Regions from separate parts of the Mycobacterium shimoidei genome, predicted to be linked through region 2. Evidence: riboswitches for the same ligand, from Rfam matches in the RefSeq annotation. Region 2 holds a riboswitch; the other holds the start of a gene.
What was found. Region 2 has a riboswitch for cobalamin ahead of MSP7336_RS23420 (ABC transporter substrate-binding protein). Riboswitches for the same ligand answer to the same signal wherever they lie in the genome.

Region 1: linked by a shared signal. The riboswitch ahead of metE (5-methyltetrahydropteroyltriglutamate--homocysteine S-methyltransferase) and the one ahead of MSP7336_RS23420 (ABC transporter substrate-binding protein) in region 2 are both predicted to bind cobalamin.

Annotation. Positions count from the first base shown of each region.
Region 1 is NZ_UEGW01000001.1:2,300,609-2,308,546, reverse strand. It holds gene MSP7336_RS11375 (NAD(P)/FAD-dependent oxidoreductase) at 1-635, shown strand, start outside; gene MSP7336_RS11365 (enoyl-CoA hydratase-related protein) at 748-1,548, opposite strand; gene MSP7336_RS11360 (thiolase family protein) at 1,539-2,687, opposite strand; gene MSP7336_RS11355 (SDR family oxidoreductase) at 2,783-3,427, shown strand; cobalamin riboswitch at 3,440-3,682, shown strand; gene metE (5-methyltetrahydropteroyltriglutamate--homocysteine S-methyltransferase) at 3,791-6,064, shown strand; gene MSP7336_RS11345 (hypothetical protein) at 6,061-6,546, opposite strand; gene MSP7336_RS11340 (VOC family protein) at 6,548-6,904, opposite strand; gene MSP7336_RS11335 (MerR family transcriptional regulator) at 6,928-7,740, opposite strand; gene MSP7336_RS11330 (DUF3556 domain-containing protein) at 7,783-7,938, opposite strand, start outside.
Region 2 is NZ_UEGW01000001.1:4,818,408-4,826,345, forward strand. It holds gene rfbD (dTDP-4-dehydrorhamnose reductase) at 1-547, opposite strand, end outside; gene MSP7336_RS23400 (LCP family protein) at 716-2,146, shown strand; gene MSP7336_RS23405 (TIGR03089 family protein) at 2,225-2,905, shown strand; gene MSP7336_RS23410 (DUF1490 family protein) at 2,985-3,263, shown strand; gene ctpC (manganese-exporting P-type ATPase CtpC) at 3,268-5,424, shown strand; cobalamin riboswitch at 5,464-5,643, shown strand; gene MSP7336_RS23420 (ABC transporter substrate-binding protein) at 5,680-6,846, shown strand; gene MSP7336_RS23425 (FecCD family ABC transporter permease) at 6,843-7,859, shown strand; gene MSP7336_RS23430 (ATP-binding cassette domain-containing protein) at 7,856-7,938, shown strand, end outside.

The DNA.
Region 1 (7,938 bases), 2.5 Mb from region 2:
TGAGCGCAGCCGGTGTGCGCGCGAAGTGGTTGGTGGCGGCCGACGGGCTGCATTCGGCGGTGCGTCGTGCCGTCGGCATCAAGGCGGTGGCCGGTAGACCGCGACGCTACGGCGTACGGTGGCACTTTTCGGTGCCCGTCTGGTCGGAATTCGTCGAGGTGTACTGGTCGCCCTGGGGCGAGGCGTACGTGACGCCGGTGGAGCCGGATCTGGTCGGCGTGGCGATCTTGTCGTCGCACCCGCCCGACCTGGGCTGGTTCCCCGAGTTGGCACACCGCCTGCACGGGGCCGATCGCGGCCGGGCCCGTGGCTGCGGGCCGCTGCGGCAAGTGGTCTCCCGGCGGGTCGCCGGACGGGTGCTACTGGTCGGCGACGCTGCGGGATACGAAGATGCGCTGACCGGCGAGGGCATCAGCCTGGCGGTCAAGCAGGCCGGCGCGGCGGTGAGCGCAATTGTGCAGGACGATCCGCTGTCCTACCAGAAGCAGTGGCACCGCATCACCCGCGACTACCGCCTGCTGACCCGCACGCTGGTGCTGAGCACCACGCTGCGGCCGGCCCGCCACGCCATCGTGCCGGCGGCCAGCGCCCTTCCCGGGGTGTTCCGCGGGGCAGTGAACATGCTGGCGCGGTGATCAGCGGCGACCCGCTGCGCCCGGCTTCGCCGCGCTTGCGATCGCCGCGGTGATTAACGGCGACCCGCTGCGCCCGGCTTCGCCGCGCTTGCGATCGCCGCGGTGAGCTGACTCAGCGCGCCTTCCAGACCGGCGGACGCTTCTCGGCGAAGGCCAGCGGGCCTTCTTTGGCGTCTTCGGATCGCAGCAACGTGCCGAACTCCCGGGTGGTGCGCGCCCACGCCGCCTCTTCGTCGGGGATGATGCCGTCGTCGGCGCCGTAGGCGATTCGCTTGCTGGCCTGGACCGACAGGGGTGCGTTCACCGTGACGCGCTGCGCCAGCGCCAGCGCGGCGTCCAGCACGGTGCCGTCGGGAACGACCTGGTTGATCAGACCCCACTTGAGCGCATCGGCCGCGCTGATCGGCTCGCCGGTGTACAGCATTTCGAGCCCCACCTTGCGTGGCAGCTGCTGGACGATCCGGAACACCCCGCCAGCGCCCGCGATCAGCCCGACCTTCACTTCCGGCAGCCCGAACTGCGCCCGCTCCTCGGCTACCACCAGGTCGCTGGCCAACGCCAGCTCGGTACCACCGCCCAGCGCGGTCCCGTTGACCGCGGCAATCGTGGGCTTGTCGATGAAGTGGCGCACGTAGCCGGCGAATCCCCACTCCGCGTGGTCGGGATGGTAAATGTTCTCCCGACGCGAGATTGCCTTGAGATCGGCTCCGGCGCAAAAGGATTTGTCGCCGGCACCGGTGATCACCACCGCCCTCACGTCGGCGTCGTGCTGCGCTTGTTCAAGCGCGTCGCCGACGGCGATGCTGACGGCACCGTTGACGCAGTTGCGCGCCTCCGGCCGGTTGATGGTGATGATCAAGACGTTGCCGCGGCGCTCGGTGAGCGCCGCGGCTTCGGTCTGTGTCACAGCAATTCCAGGATGGTGGCGTTGGCCTGGCCGCCACCCTCGCACATGGTCTGCAGCCCGTAGCGAATTCCCTTGTCGCGCATGTGGTAGAGCATCGTCGTCATGATCCGGGCACCCGACCCGCCGAGCGGGTGGCCGAGCGCGATCGCGCCGCCGTTGGGGTTGAGCTTCTTCTCGTCGGCGCCGATGTCCTTCAGCCAGGCCAGCGGCACCGGCGCGAACGCCTCGTTGACTTCGAACACCCCGATGTCCTCGAGCTTCAAACCGGAGCGCTTGAGCGCCTTCTGGGTGGCCGGGATCGGTGCGGTGAGCATGATCACCGGGTTGGCGCCGGCGAGCGTCGCGGTGTGCACCCTGGCAATCGGGTTGAGTTTCAACGACTTCGCCTTCTCCGCCGACATGAACAGCAGCGCGGCCGAGCCGTCGGAGATCTGGCTGGAGTTGCCCGCGTGGATGACGCCGTCTTCCTTGAACGCCGGCTTCAACTGAGCCATCTTTTCCATCGTCGTGCCGCGCCGGATGCCCTCGTCCTTGAGCACCACGTTGCCGTCCTGATCTTTGATGCCCACGATCTGGTCGTCGAACGCACCGGAATCCTGTGCCGCCGCGGCTTTTTCATGGGAGCCCAGCGAGAACTCGTCGAGTGCGGTGCGGTCGAATCCCCACTGCTCGGCGATCATCTCCGCGCCGATGCCCTGGTTGGGGATCGCGCCGTCGTAGCGGTCCAAGAACGCCTGCGAGTAGGGCCGTCCGCCGTTGGCCAGCGACGCCCCCATCGGGGTCCGCGACATCGACTCCACACCGCCGGCGACGACGACGTCGTAGTGACCGGCGATCACACCGGCCGCGGCGAAGTGCACCGACTGCTGGCTAGACCCGCACTGGCGGTCGACGGTGACACCGGGCACGGTCTCGGGCCAGCCGGCGGTCAGCAGCGCGGTGCGGGCGATGTCGAGCGCCTGCTCGCCGGCCTGCATGACGCATCCCCAGATCACGTCCTCGACCAGCCCGGGGTCGATGCCGGCCCGCTCCACCAGCCCGTTGAGTACCTGCGCGGACAGGTCCGCGGGGTGCACCCCGGACAGGGCACCGTTGCGTTTCCCGACCGGTGACCGGACTGCCTCGACGATGACGGCTTCAGCCATGAGTTCTCCTTACGAAAGAGGTTGTGCCTCGATTGTTGACCAACCCGTTAGTCGACTCGCGGCGGGGGGCTGAAACCGCGGGTAGCGTCGCAACCATGGCGCGCATCGTCATTGTCGGCGGCCACGGCAAGGTGGCGCTACACCTGGCCCGGATCCTGACCGAACGGGGCGACGAGGTGACATCGGTGTTCCGCAACCCCGACCACACCGACGACGTGGGGGCGAGCGGTGCTCGTGCGGTCCGCGCCGATATCGAGCAGCTGGACACCGATGCGCTGGCCGGTCTGTTGGCCGGCCAGGATGCCGTGGTGTTCTCCGCCGGCGCCGGCGGCGGTAACCCGGCCCGCACCTATGCCGTCGACCGCGACGCCGCCATGCGTGTCATCGACGCGGCCGGCCGGGCGGGCGCGCGCCGGTTCGTGATGGTGTCTTACTTCGGCGCCGGACCGGACCACGGTGTGTCGCAAGACAATCCGTTTTTCCCGTACGCACAGGCCAAGGCCGCCGCCGATGCCCACCTGCGGGCCAGCGACCTGGACTGGACGATTCTCGGGCCGGGCCGTCTCACGCTGGAGCCGGCCAGCGGGCGCATCGCCGTCGGGGCGGCGGGCGGGGAGGTTTCCCGGGAAGACGTCGCATTGGTCGCGGCTGCGGCGCTGGCCGACGGGTCGACGATTGGTCGGACGATCGACTTCAACGCCGGCGGGGTGCCGATCGCCGAGGCGCTGGCGGGCCGCTGACCGCGGAAAGGTAATCTTTGCTGCACAGCTGGTCTGCCGGCACGCGTGTCGGCATCGAGCAAGACAGGTCATTGGTGTCTTGCGAGAGGGAACTCCGGTGAGAATCCGGGACTGTCCCGCAGCGGTATGCAGGAACGACCGCCGTCATCAGCACTGGTCCAAGCACGAACCGGGACTGGGAAGCGACGGCCAGTAGGAGCACCACCGCGGTGCGCGCCTGCGAGTCCGAAGACCTGCCGGCTGGGCCGGACGCGCCGCGTCCGGCGGGCTCATCGCCTCGTGGAATGGGCGTCCGGCCGCAACGGTTGTATGTGCCGTGCGTCCAACTGGCGATGACCCTCACGTCGAGTGAAGGACATACACGTGATCGCTAGACCCTTTACCGCCACCATCACCGGCTCTCCGCGCATCGGCCCCCGCCGCGAGCTCAAACGCGCGACGGAAGGTTATTGGGCCGGACGAACCAGCCGCGCTGAGTTGGAGTCCGTCGCCGCACAGCTGCGTCGCGATACCTGGGCGCAACTGGCCGAGGCCGGGCTGGACTCGGTGCCGGTGAACACGTTCTCCTACTACGACCAGATGCTCGACACCGCGGTACTGCTCGGCGCGCTGCCGGCCCGGGTCGAGTCGGTGTCCGACGAGTTGGACCGCTACTTCGCGGCGGCTCGCGGCACCGACGAGATAGCGCCGCTGGAGATGACCAAGTGGTTTGACACCAACTACCACTACATCGTGCCGGAAATCGGGCCGGACACCACGTTCACCCTGAACGCGGGTAAGGTGCTTGCCGAGCTCAAAGAAGCGCTATCGCAAGGGATTCCGGCTCGTCCGGTGATCATCGGGCCGATCACATTCCTGCTGCTGAGTAAGGCCGTCGACGGCGCCGGCGCACCGATCGAGCGGGTCGACGAGCTGGTCCCGCTCTACGCCGAGCTGCTCGGGCAGCTCGCCGCGGGCGGTGCCGGCTGGGTGCAGCTCGACGAGCCGGTACTGGTCACCGACATCCACGCCGACGCGCCCGCGCTGGCCGAGAAGGTGTACACGGCGCTGGGATCACTCGACAACCGGCCGGCGATCCACGTGGCCACCTACTTCGGCGATCCGGGCGCTGCACTGCCCGCACTGGCCCGCACCCCCGTCGAGGCGATCGGCGTAGACCTGGTGCGCGGCTCGGACTCCTCGATCGCGTCGGTGCCCGAACTCGCCGACAAGGTGCTGGTGGCCGGAATCGTCAACGGGCGCAACGTCTGGCGCACCGACCTGGAGGCGGCGCTGGGCCGACTCGCCAGCCTGCTCGGGTCGGTCAAAGCGCTCGCCGTCTCGACCTCGTGCTCAACGCTGCATGTGCCGTACTCGCTGGAGCCCGAAACCGACATGGACGCCGCGCTGCGCAGCTGGCTGGCCTTCGGGGCCGAGAAGGTGCACGAAGTGGCCGTGCTGGCACGTGCGCTGCGCGACGGCCGCGACGCGGTGGCCGATGAGATCGCCGCGTCCAATGCGGCGCTGGAATCACGCCGTTCGGATCCGCGACTGCACAACAACCAGGTGCGCGCCCGCATCGAGTCGATCGCCAAGTCGGGCGGCACCGAGCGCGGCCCGGCCGCTCAGCGCCGCGAGGCCCAGAACGCGCGCCTGCACCTGCCTCCGCTGCCGACCACCACGATCGGCTCGTATCCGCAGACCTCGGCGATCCGCAAGGCGCGCGCGGCGCTGCGTTCCGGCGAAATCGACCGCGAGGAATACGAGAAGCGGATGAAGCGCGAGATCGCCGAGGTCATCAAGCTGCAGGAGGATCTCGGCCTCGACGTGCTGGTGCACGGCGAACCGGAGCGCAACGACATGGTGCAGTACTTCGCCGAGCAACTCGACGGGTTCTTCGCCACCCAAAACGGCTGGGTACAGTCCTACGGCAGCCGCTGTGTGCGCCCGCCGATCCTCTACGGCGACGTCGCCCGCACCCACCCGATGACGGTCGAGTGGATCACCTATGCGCAGTCGCTGACCGACAAGCCCGTCAAGGGCATGCTCACCGGTCCGGTGACGATCCTGGCTTGGTCGTTCGTGCGCGACGACCAGCCGCTGGCCGACACCGCCAATCAGGTTGCGCTGGCCATCCGCGACGAAACGGTCGACCTTCAGTCGGCCGGCATCGGGATCATCCAGGTCGACGAGCCCGCGCTGCGCGAACTCTTGCCGCTCCGCGACGCCGACAAGCAGGAGTACCTGCGGTGGGCGGTGGGCGCGTTCCGGCTGGCGACATCGGGGGTCTCGGATTCCACCCAGATCCACACCCACCTGTGCTACTCGGAGTTCGGCGAGGTGATCGGGGCCATTGCGGACTTGGACGCCGACGTCACCTCGATCGAAGCCGCCCGCTCGCACATGGAAGTGCTCGACGACCTGAACTCGGTCGGCTTCGCCAACAGCGTGGGGCCCGGCGTCTACGACATCCACTCCCCGCGGGTGCCGAGCACCGACGAGATCATCAAGTCGTTGCGTGCGGCGCTGAAAGCCGTGCCGGCTGAGCGACTCTGGGTCAACCCGGACTGCGGTCTGAAGACCCGCAACCCCGACGAGGTGCGCGCGTCGCTGAAGAACCTGGTTGCCGCTGCCAGGGAGCTGCGAGCGTCGGCCTAGTGTCCCGACACTCGACGGGCCCGGTACTCCTGGCGTAGTTGCCAGTCCCGTCCGTCACGGCTGCGTTCATCGCACCAGCGAAACGAGTCCGCGGCGACGTCACGGAAGCTCCACCGAATGTCGGTGCCGTCGGGCAGCGTGCCGTCCTGCACGATGCCGGCGGCATCGGCGCGGCCCAGCTGGGTGAGCCGGACTCCTAACTGCGGTTCGGTCCACTGGATGTGCCAGGCGTCGATGGCCGGGTCATACACCCGCAGCGTGGTCCCGTGGAACATGTTTTCGGCGTGCCAGACGTCTTGGATGGCCCGGCCGTCGAGCACCCAGTCCGCGACCATCCAGCCGGTGACGCGGCGCGCGCCGTCATCGCCATAGGCCGTGACATCCACGTCCCAGCACCCGACCAGCCATCCGTAAAGCGCCATTGCGTCGGCCCGGTCGGCGGGCGGGCCAGTACTGATCAGCGCCTGCACAAGCGTTGACATGTCAGGCCGCCACGATGTCGAACTCGTTGCCCTCGGGATCAGCCAGCGTGCTCCAGCGGTAGCTGTCGTCGGCTCGGTCAGCGAGCCGGGTCGCGCCGAGTTCCACGGCGCGGTCGACGGCGGCAGCCAGGTCGTCCGCGACGAGGTCGACGTGAACCCGATTTTTGACCTGTTTGTCCTCGGGCACCCGCACGAACGCCAGGTGCGGAGGAGACCCGCGGTCGGCCGACATGCCGATTGACGCGAAATCGGCGGTCGCGCCGTCGTCAAGCGGACTATGCAGCAGCTCGGACCAGAAGCGGCCGAGTGCGGCGGCGTCGGCGCAGTCGAAAGTCACTGTGTACAGCGTGACGTCCATCGATAACTCCTCGGGTGCGATGGTCAGGATCTGGTGCGGAAAATCGGCCAGCACACCTCGGTGCGGTGCGCCGCCTCGTTGTCGGTGTCGAACTCGGACACCAAGTAGTACTCCCGGATGGGACCGTCGACGCCCAGTTCCCGTTCGGCAACATGGGTCCCCAACGCTGCATAGGTCCGGTCGATTTCGTCAAACGAGCCGCGGTGCAGCGCGACCGCCAGTTCGGCGGCGGGCACGTCGAGCGGCTGCACTCGGCCGCGGCGGGCGGGCGATCGACGAACCGGCCGGAATGCCACGACTTCGCCGCGCCCGGCCTCGAAGAACTCTGCCGAGTACAGGGCCCCGCGAACCCCGGCGGCCGCGGCGTTGTTGACCGCAGAGTCGAGCTCAGCGAATGCGTCCGACCACCAGTTTCCGACGTCGGTCATCGCGACGTGATCGATAACCGCCACTACCGGCGTCGCGGGCACCGATCGATAGCCGATTTCCTGTGTGCCTCGGGGTTTTTCGAGCAGTGCCTGTAGCGAGGCGACGCTGGCCTGGGTCTGCGCCAGCCGATCGTGCAGCCGTTGCAGATGAGCCAGAATGGCGCGGTTGCGGTCGGTGACCCGCTCGGCGTGGACTACCTCGGCGAGCTCCTCCAGCGGCATGCCCAGGTCCCGCAGCCTGCGGATGACCTGGGCGATCGGCACCTGATCCGTGCTGTAGTAGCGGTATCCAGAAGACGGGTCGACCTGGACCGGTGCCAGCAGGCCGCGTTCGTGATATAGCCGCAACGCCTTGACGGTGAGATAGGTCATTCGGGAGAAGTCCCCGATGGACAGCAGTGTCGGCACAGCGTCGAGTGTGGAATCTCCCCCGGGGGCAGAGTCAATACATCACTCAAGCGGGGCGGTCACGTCGGCGTCAACGTGCACCGGAACGTCGTCGTCCCACGGCTGCCGGGTGACCATGTCCGCGACACACACATAGCCGCGCTCGAATTCGCCGGTAGCGGCGTCGACGAGCCGATACCGCTGGGTTTGGCGGTGGAT
Region 2 (7,938 bases):
AGCCGATCTGGTCATCGACGACTTCGGCGGTGCCGTCGGCGGTGGCCAGCCTGCGCATGGTGGCGACGAAGTCGTTGCCGTCTTTGCCGGTGTAGACCCATGCGGTCCGCACCACCGTGGCTTCGGGGAGCGTGGTGAGCACAGCCACTTCACCGGCCAGCTTGGTGCGGCCGTAGACGGTCAGCGGCCCGGTTTCGTCGTCCGGCTCGTACGGCTGCGACGCCGAACCGCTGAACACGAAATCGGTGGAAATGTGGACCAGCCGTGCTCCGGCGCGCGCACACGCCGCCGCGATGTGCCGCGGGCCTTCGGCGTTGACGGCGTAAGCGGCCTCCCGGTCGGTCTCGGCCGCGTCGACGTCGGTGTACGCCGCGCAGTTGACCACGACGTCGCCGTTCTCGACGATGCGCTCGGCCGCGCCCGGGTCGGTGATGTCCCACTGCGAGGACGTCAACGCCAGCACCTCACGCCCCTGCCGGACCGCCTCGGCTGCCAAGCAGCCGCCTACTTGACCGCCCGCGCCGGTGATGACGATCCGCTTCGTCAAAAGCCTCGCTCCTTTCGCCCGGCTGCGGGTACCTCCCCTGTGCTCAGCATCGTCGCCCGGCGGTCACGAGTCTGGCACGCCGACGCCGGGGTTCCCCTGATACTGCTGTGACGCAAGTAGTCTGTTGTGGTGCCTGCGCATCGTGTGATTCGTGTGGTCGCCAGCGTGATGGCCGTGGCGATCGTGCTTGGTACCGGAGTGGCGTGGAGCAAGGTTCGCTCGTTCGAGGACGGGATCTTCCATATGTTCGCTCCGTCGCTGGGCAACGGCGCCGACGATGGCGCGATCGACATCCTGCTGGTCGGCATGGACAGTCGCACCGACGCCCACGGCAACCCGCTGAGCGCCGAGGAGTTGGCCGTCCTGCGCGCCGGCGACGAGGTGGCCACCAACACCGACACCATCATCTTGGTGCGCGTGCCCGAGAACGGAAAGTCGGCGACCGCGATCTCGATTCCGCGCGATACCTACGTGTCCGCGCCCGGGTTGGGCAAGACCAAGATCAACGGGGTCTATGGCCAGGTGAGGGAAGAGAAGCGCGTCAGCCTGGTTGAATCCGGCGTCGACCCCGCCCAAGCCGAGGCACGCGGAACCGAGGCCGGGCGCGAGGCGCTGATCAAAACCGTCGCCGATCTGACCGGCGTCACCGTCGATCACTACGCCGAGGTCGGGCTGCTGGGCTTCGCACTGATCACCGATGCCCTGGGTGGGGTCGATGTCTGCCTCAAAGAGCCTGTGTACGAACCCCTTTCGGGCGCTGACTTTTCAGCGGGCTGGCGGAAGCTCAACGGTCCGCAGGCGCTGAGCTTCGTGCGCCAGCGCCACGACCTCCCCCGCGGCGACCTCGACCGGGTGGTGCGTCAGCAGGTGGTGATGGCCTCACTGGCCCACAAGGTGATTTCCGGCAGGACGTTGTCGAGCCCGGCGACGATGGACCGGCTGCAGCTCGCCATCCAGCGCTCAGTCGTGCTGTCCGCAGGTTGGGACATCATGGATTTCGTGAAACAGCTGCAGAAGCTGACCGCCGGTAATGTCGCGTTCGCGACCATTCCGGTGCTCGATGAATCGGGCTGGAGCGACGACGGCATGCAGAGCGTGGTGCGGGTGGATCCGCATCAGGTCGCCGATTGGGTCGCAGGTCTGTTGCAGGATCAGGAGCAGGGCAAGACCGAGGAGATCGCGTACTCACGGGCCAAAACCACCGTCAGCGTGTTGAACGACACCGACATCAACGGGCTGGCGGCAGCGGTGTCAGAGGTATTGACCGCCAAGGGATTTACCCCGGGGACCGTCGCCAACAACGAAGCTGCTCACGTATCGGAGAGCCAGGTGCGCGCCGCCACGGCCGACGACCTGGGTGCGCAGTCGGTCGCCAAGGATCTCGGCGGACTGCCCGTAGTCGCCGATGGTTCGGTGCCGGCCGGGACGGTGCGAGTGGTGCTGGCCAACGACTACACGGGTCCGGGCTCCGGGCTGGGCGGTGACGCAACCACCCTGGCGGCGTCGAACTCCGACTCGTCGAACGCGTCGAACCCCGAAGCCCCTCCCCCGTCACCGATCTTGACGGCCGGCTCCGATCATCCGGAGTGCGTCAACTAGTGTCACGACGATTGCACAGTTGGCTAATCGAAACTGCGGCCTAAGGTGACCACGCTTTCAGACGCGATCCTCGAGCCGATGCTGCGCACCGATCCGGTCGGCCCGCGCATCACCTACTACGACGACGCCACCGGCGAGCGCATCGAGCTTTCCGCGGTCACATTGGCAAACTGGGCTGCCAAAACCGGCAACTTGTTGCGCGACGAGCTGGGCGCCGGTCCCGCCAGCCGGGTGGCGATATTGCTACCCGCGCACTGGCAGACGGCGGCGGTGCTGTTCGGAGTGTGGTGGATCGGCGCCGAGGCGCTGCTCGACGGTACGCAAGCCGACGTCGCGTTCTGCACGGCGGCACGTCTGCAGGAGGCCTTCGCTGCGACGGACGGCGAAGTGGCGGCGCTGTCGCTGGATCCGTTCGGCAGTCCGGTACCGGATCTGCCGGTCGGCGTCACCGATTACGCGACTGCGGTGCGGGTGCACGGCGACCAGATCGCCGGGGAACGCCACCCCGGTCCGGCGCTGGCCGGCCGATCCGTCGACGAGGTGCTGGCAGACTGCCAAAACTCAGCTGCGGCAAGGGGTTTGACGCCCAGTGACCGGATTCTGTCGACCGCGTCGTGGAATCAGCCCGCCGAGTTGGTCGACGGCCTACTGGCGGTGCTGTCGACCGGCGCCTCGCTGGTGCAAGTGGCCAATGCCGATCCCGCGGCACTGCCGAGACGGATCGAAACCGAGAAAGTCACCCGGGTCCTCGACCTATAGGCCCGGTAAATACATGTTGGTATAGCAATATTTCTATGTTAACGTCGGTGCGACAGCCCTTGAGAGGAGGAGCGTGGCGATGTTGGTGCATGGGCTACTCGGAAAAGCAGCCGGGACTGTGATCACCGGTCTGGTCGGCGTCAGCGCCTACGAGGCGCTGCGTAAGGCCGTGCGATCAGCACCGGTGCACGAGGCCGCAGTCACCGCGACGGAGTGGAGCCTGCGCGGAACCCGGCGCGCCGAGCAGGCAGCCGAGTCGGCCAGGCTGAAGTTCGCCGATGTGGTGGCCGAAGCCCGCGAACGCATCGGCGAAGAGGCGCCGCCCCCGGCCGTCGGTCAGCACGACCACGAGCACTGACTCTATGACCGGGCCTCCTGCCCTGCAGGTAATTTCCGACGCGGCCGGGCGGATGCGGGTGCATGTCCCGTGGGTGCGATCGAACTCGCGGCGCGCCGTCGCTGTGGAGGACGCGGTCGAAAGCCAAAACGGGGTGCGAGCGGTGCACGCCTATCCGCACACCGGTTCGGTCGTGGTGTGGTACTCACCGAAACGCTGCGACCGCACGGTGGTTTTGGACGCGATCCGCTCAGCTGAACATGTTGCGGCAGAGCTGATTCCGGCACGCACGCCGCGCTCGGCGGACGTCCGCAACGCCGATGTGCTGCGCATGGTGATCGGCGGTGCGGCACTGGCGTTGCTCGGTGTGCGCCGTTACGCGTTCAACCGGCCACCACTTCTGGGTCCGAGCGGCCAGCTGGTGGCCACCGGCGCAACGATATTCATGGGCTACCCGTTCTTGCGCGGCGCGCTGCGCGCGCTGCGCTCCGGGCGCGCCGGCACCGACGCGTTGGTGACAGCGGCGACGGTGGCCAGCCTGGTGCTGCGCGAGAACGTGGTGGCGTTGACTGTGCTGTGGCTGCTCAATATCGGTGAGTACCTGCAGGATCTAACGCTGCGTCGGACCCGGCGGGCGATCTCCGACCTGTTGCGCGGCGCCGCCGATACGGCCTGGCTTCGCCTCGACGACGGCAACGAGGTGCAGGTAGCCATCGACACCGTGCAGGTCGGCGACGACGTGGTGGTTCACGACCACGTGGCGATCCCGGTCGACGGCGAGGTCATCGACGGCGAGGCGATTGTCGATCAGTCCGCGATCACCGGCGAGACGCTGCCGGTCAGCATCGTCGCCGGGTCGGTGGTGCACGCCGGTTCGGTGGTGCTGCGTGGACGACTGGTGGTCCGGGCGCGTGCTGTCGGCAACCAAACGACCATCGGCCGCATCATCTCCAGAGTCGAAGAGGCGCACCACGATCGGGCGCCGATCCAGACTGTCGGCGAAAACTTCTCCCGTCGCTTCGTTCCCATCTCGTTCATCGTCTCGGCGATCACCCTGGCGATCACCGGTGATGTCCGGCGCGCCATGACCATGCTGCTGATCGCGTGCCCGTGCGCCGTGGGGCTGGCCACCCCGACGGCGATCAGCGCCGCGATCGGCAACGGTGCACGCCGCGGCATCCTGATCAAGGGCGGGTCGCACCTCGAGCAGGCGGGGCGGGGGGACGCGATCGTGTTCGACAAGACCGGGACACTGACCGGCGGCCGACCGATAGTGACGAACATCATTGCCTTACACGAAGATTGGCAGCCAGAGCAGGGTCTCGCCTATGCGGCGAGCTCGGAGCTGCACTCCCGCCACCCGCTGGCCGAGGCGGTGATCCGCTCGACGGAGGAACGCCGCATCATCATCCCGCCGCATGAAGAGTGCGAGGTCCTGGTCGGCCTGGGCATGCGGACCTGGGCGGATGGCCGCACCCTGCTGCTGGGCAGCCCGGGGCTGCTGCAGTCGGAAAACGTCGAGGTGACCAGCGAGGCCACCGAGTGGGTGGACAAGCTGCGTCGCCAGGCCGAGACTCCGCTGCTGTTGGCGGTGGACGGGACTTTGGTGGGTCTGATCAGTCTGCGCGACGAGGTGCGCCCTGAGGCGCCCGATGTGCTGCAGCGGTTGCGGGGCAACGGAATTCGACGGATCGTCATGCTCACCGGTGATCATCCGGAGATCGCCGAGGTGGTTGCCGCCGACCTCGGTATCGACGAATGGCGCGCCGAGGTGCTGCCTGAGGACAAGCTCGAAGTGGTGCGCACGCTGCAGGACGAGGGCCACGTCGTCGGCATGGTCGGCGACGGCATCAACGACGCGCCCGCGCTGGCCGCGGCCGACATCGGCATCGCCATGGGGCTGGCCGGCACCGACGTCGCCGTCGAAACCGCCGACGTAGCGCTGGCCAACGACGACCTGCAACGCCTACTCGACGTGGGTGACCTGGGCGCGCGGGCCGTCGACGTGATCCGGCAGAACTACGGCATGTCGATCGCGGTCAACGCCGCAGGGCTGTTGATCGGCGCCGGCGGAGCACTGTCACCGGTGCTCGCCGCGATCCTGCACAACGCGTCGTCGGTGGCCGTCGTCGCCAACAGCTCGCGGCTGATCCGCTACCGGCTCAACGGCGAGCCGCGGTGACCTGAGCCGTCACTACGTCGCCGACTTGACCGCCGCCTGGCAACCGTTGTGCGACAATGTCGCGCGTAAGGCGATGACGATGCAGGAAGCCGGTGTGAATCCGGCGCGGTCCCGCCACTGTGATCGGGGAGCGACCCTCATTAGCCACGGCCGCGAGCTGGAAGGCGAGGCGAGCAGTGATCCGAGAGCCAGGACACTCGCGTCATCGCATCCTGCGAACCGGGGCGGTGTACCCCGAGAGAGCTGATGACGTCGATGTCACGTCGTTGTTGGGTGGCCGTCACGCTGGTCGCCGTCACGGCGCTCACGGCGGGGGCGTGTGCCGCCCGCCCTGAGACCGGCACCGCGCTGCCCAGCGGCTGCATTACCGACTTCGACGCGCACACCGACTACTTCCCGGACAAATCGAGGGTCGTCGACGCCACCAATTTCACGCTCAGCTACCACAACAGCTATCAGGTGCTGACCGTCAAGCAGCCGTATCCGCGTGCCAAGCCGCAGTCATATGTGCTGGTGCGCTGTGGTGCGCCCGCCCCGCAGCTGACCGGAGCGCTGGCCGCCGCGCCGCGGATTACGGTGCCGGTCACCAGCATGTATTCGGCATCCACCACCCAGCTGGGCATGATCAGCGAACTCCAGCGGACCGACGTGATCACCGGTGTCGCGAACACCGCCTACGTCGTCAGCCCACAGCTTCGCCATCGCGTCGACAGCGGCAAGATCGTCAGCTACGCGCCGGGGCAGCAGATCGATGCCGAGACCGTGCTCGCCGCGCGCCCCGATGTGCTGGTCGCGGCGGGCATCGACGACCCGGGCTATGTCAAGCTGCGCGAGGCCGGCGTCCCGGTGGTCGCCGACGCCGAATGGCTGGAGCCCACCCCGCTGGGCCGGGCCGAATGGGTCAAGGTGCTCGCGGCGCTCACCGGCACCGAAAAGAAGGCCGACGAGCTGTACGCCAAGCTTCGCGACGACTACCACAGGATCGCCCGGAGGGCCGCTGATGCCCGGGCGACCGAGGTGCTGCTCGGCGCAATGGATCAGGGCAGCTGGTCCCTGCCGGCCGGCGACAGCTACCCGGCTCGTCTGGTTCGCGACGCCGGCGGCCGCTATCCCTGGGCCGGCGACACCGGCACCGGCAGCTTGCATCTCAGCCTCGAGTCGGTCTACGCCCGGGCCGGACACGCGCCGCTATGGCTGGTCGGCAGCGGCTGGAAAACTATCGCCGACGCGCTGGCCGTCGACAGCCGCTATCGCGAACTGGCCGCAGTGCGTGATGGTCAAGTCTGGTCGCAGACCGACGATTACTGGGAGCGCGGCGCGGCCCGCCCCGATCTGGTGCTGAGCGACCTGGTGGCGATCCTGCACCCCGAACTGTCTGCCAACCATCAGTTTGCGTTCTACCGGCAGGTCAGCCGCGCATGAACAAAACCCCGACGGTGTTGACGGCGCTGGCCGCCGGTGTGGTGGTACTGGCTGCGCTGGGCCTTGCGCTCGGGCCGGTGCGGGTGCCGCTGCACGACACCGTCCGGGTGCTCGTCGGCGCCCAACCGTCGGACCCGCGTTGGCAGGTGATCGTGCACAGCATGCGGTTGCCGCGGGTCTTGACCGCGATCGCGGTGGGTGCCGGTCTCGGGGTCGCCGGGCTGCAGATGCAGACCCTGTTTCGCAACCCGCTCGCCGACCCGTACGTGCTGGGCGTCAGTTCCGGCGCAAGCTTGGGTGTGGCCGTTGTGGTGATCGGCACCGGAGCCGGTTTCAGCTCGGCACTACCGGGCGGTGTGGTGCTGGCGGCGGCGCTGGGCGCGGCGGCGGTGCTGGCGATCGTGCTGGTACTCGCACGCTGGGTGCGCTCGGCCGTGACGCTGCTGCTGATCGGCGTGATGGTGGGCGCGGCCAGCACCGCGATTGTCAGCGTGCTGCTCGTCTACGCCGATCCGCAGCGGGTGTCGCAGTATTTGCTTTGGGGGCTGGGCAGTTTCGCCGGAACCGGGTGGGCCGACTTGCGGCTGCTGTTGCCTGTCGTCGCGGCCGGCGTCATCGTGTCGGCGCTGACCGTGCGCCCGCTCAACGCGCTGTTACTCGGCGAGAACTATGCCCGCACCATGGGCGTGCATGTGCGGCGGGTGCGGCTGATCACCGTCGCGTCGGCGTCGCTGCTGGCCGGGGCGACGACGGCGTTTTGCGGGCCGATCGCCTTCCTGGGTCTCGCGGTGCCGCACCTGACCCGGTTGGCGCTGGGCACCTCCGATCACCGCTGGGTGCTGCCCGGGGTGGTCTTGATGGGTGCCGCCGCCGCACTGGGCTGCGGTGTGCTCAGCCAGCTTCCGGGCAGCGGGGCAGTCCTGCCGGTCAATGCGGTCACCGCGTTGCTCGGTGCGCCGATTGTGGTCATCGTGCTGCTGCGCAGCCGCCGCGGGGTGGGGCTGGCCCAATGATCGAGTTGCGTGACCTCGCCATCGGATATCGCCGCCGACGCACAACCACCACGGTCGCGACCGGTCTGCGGGCGCGGGC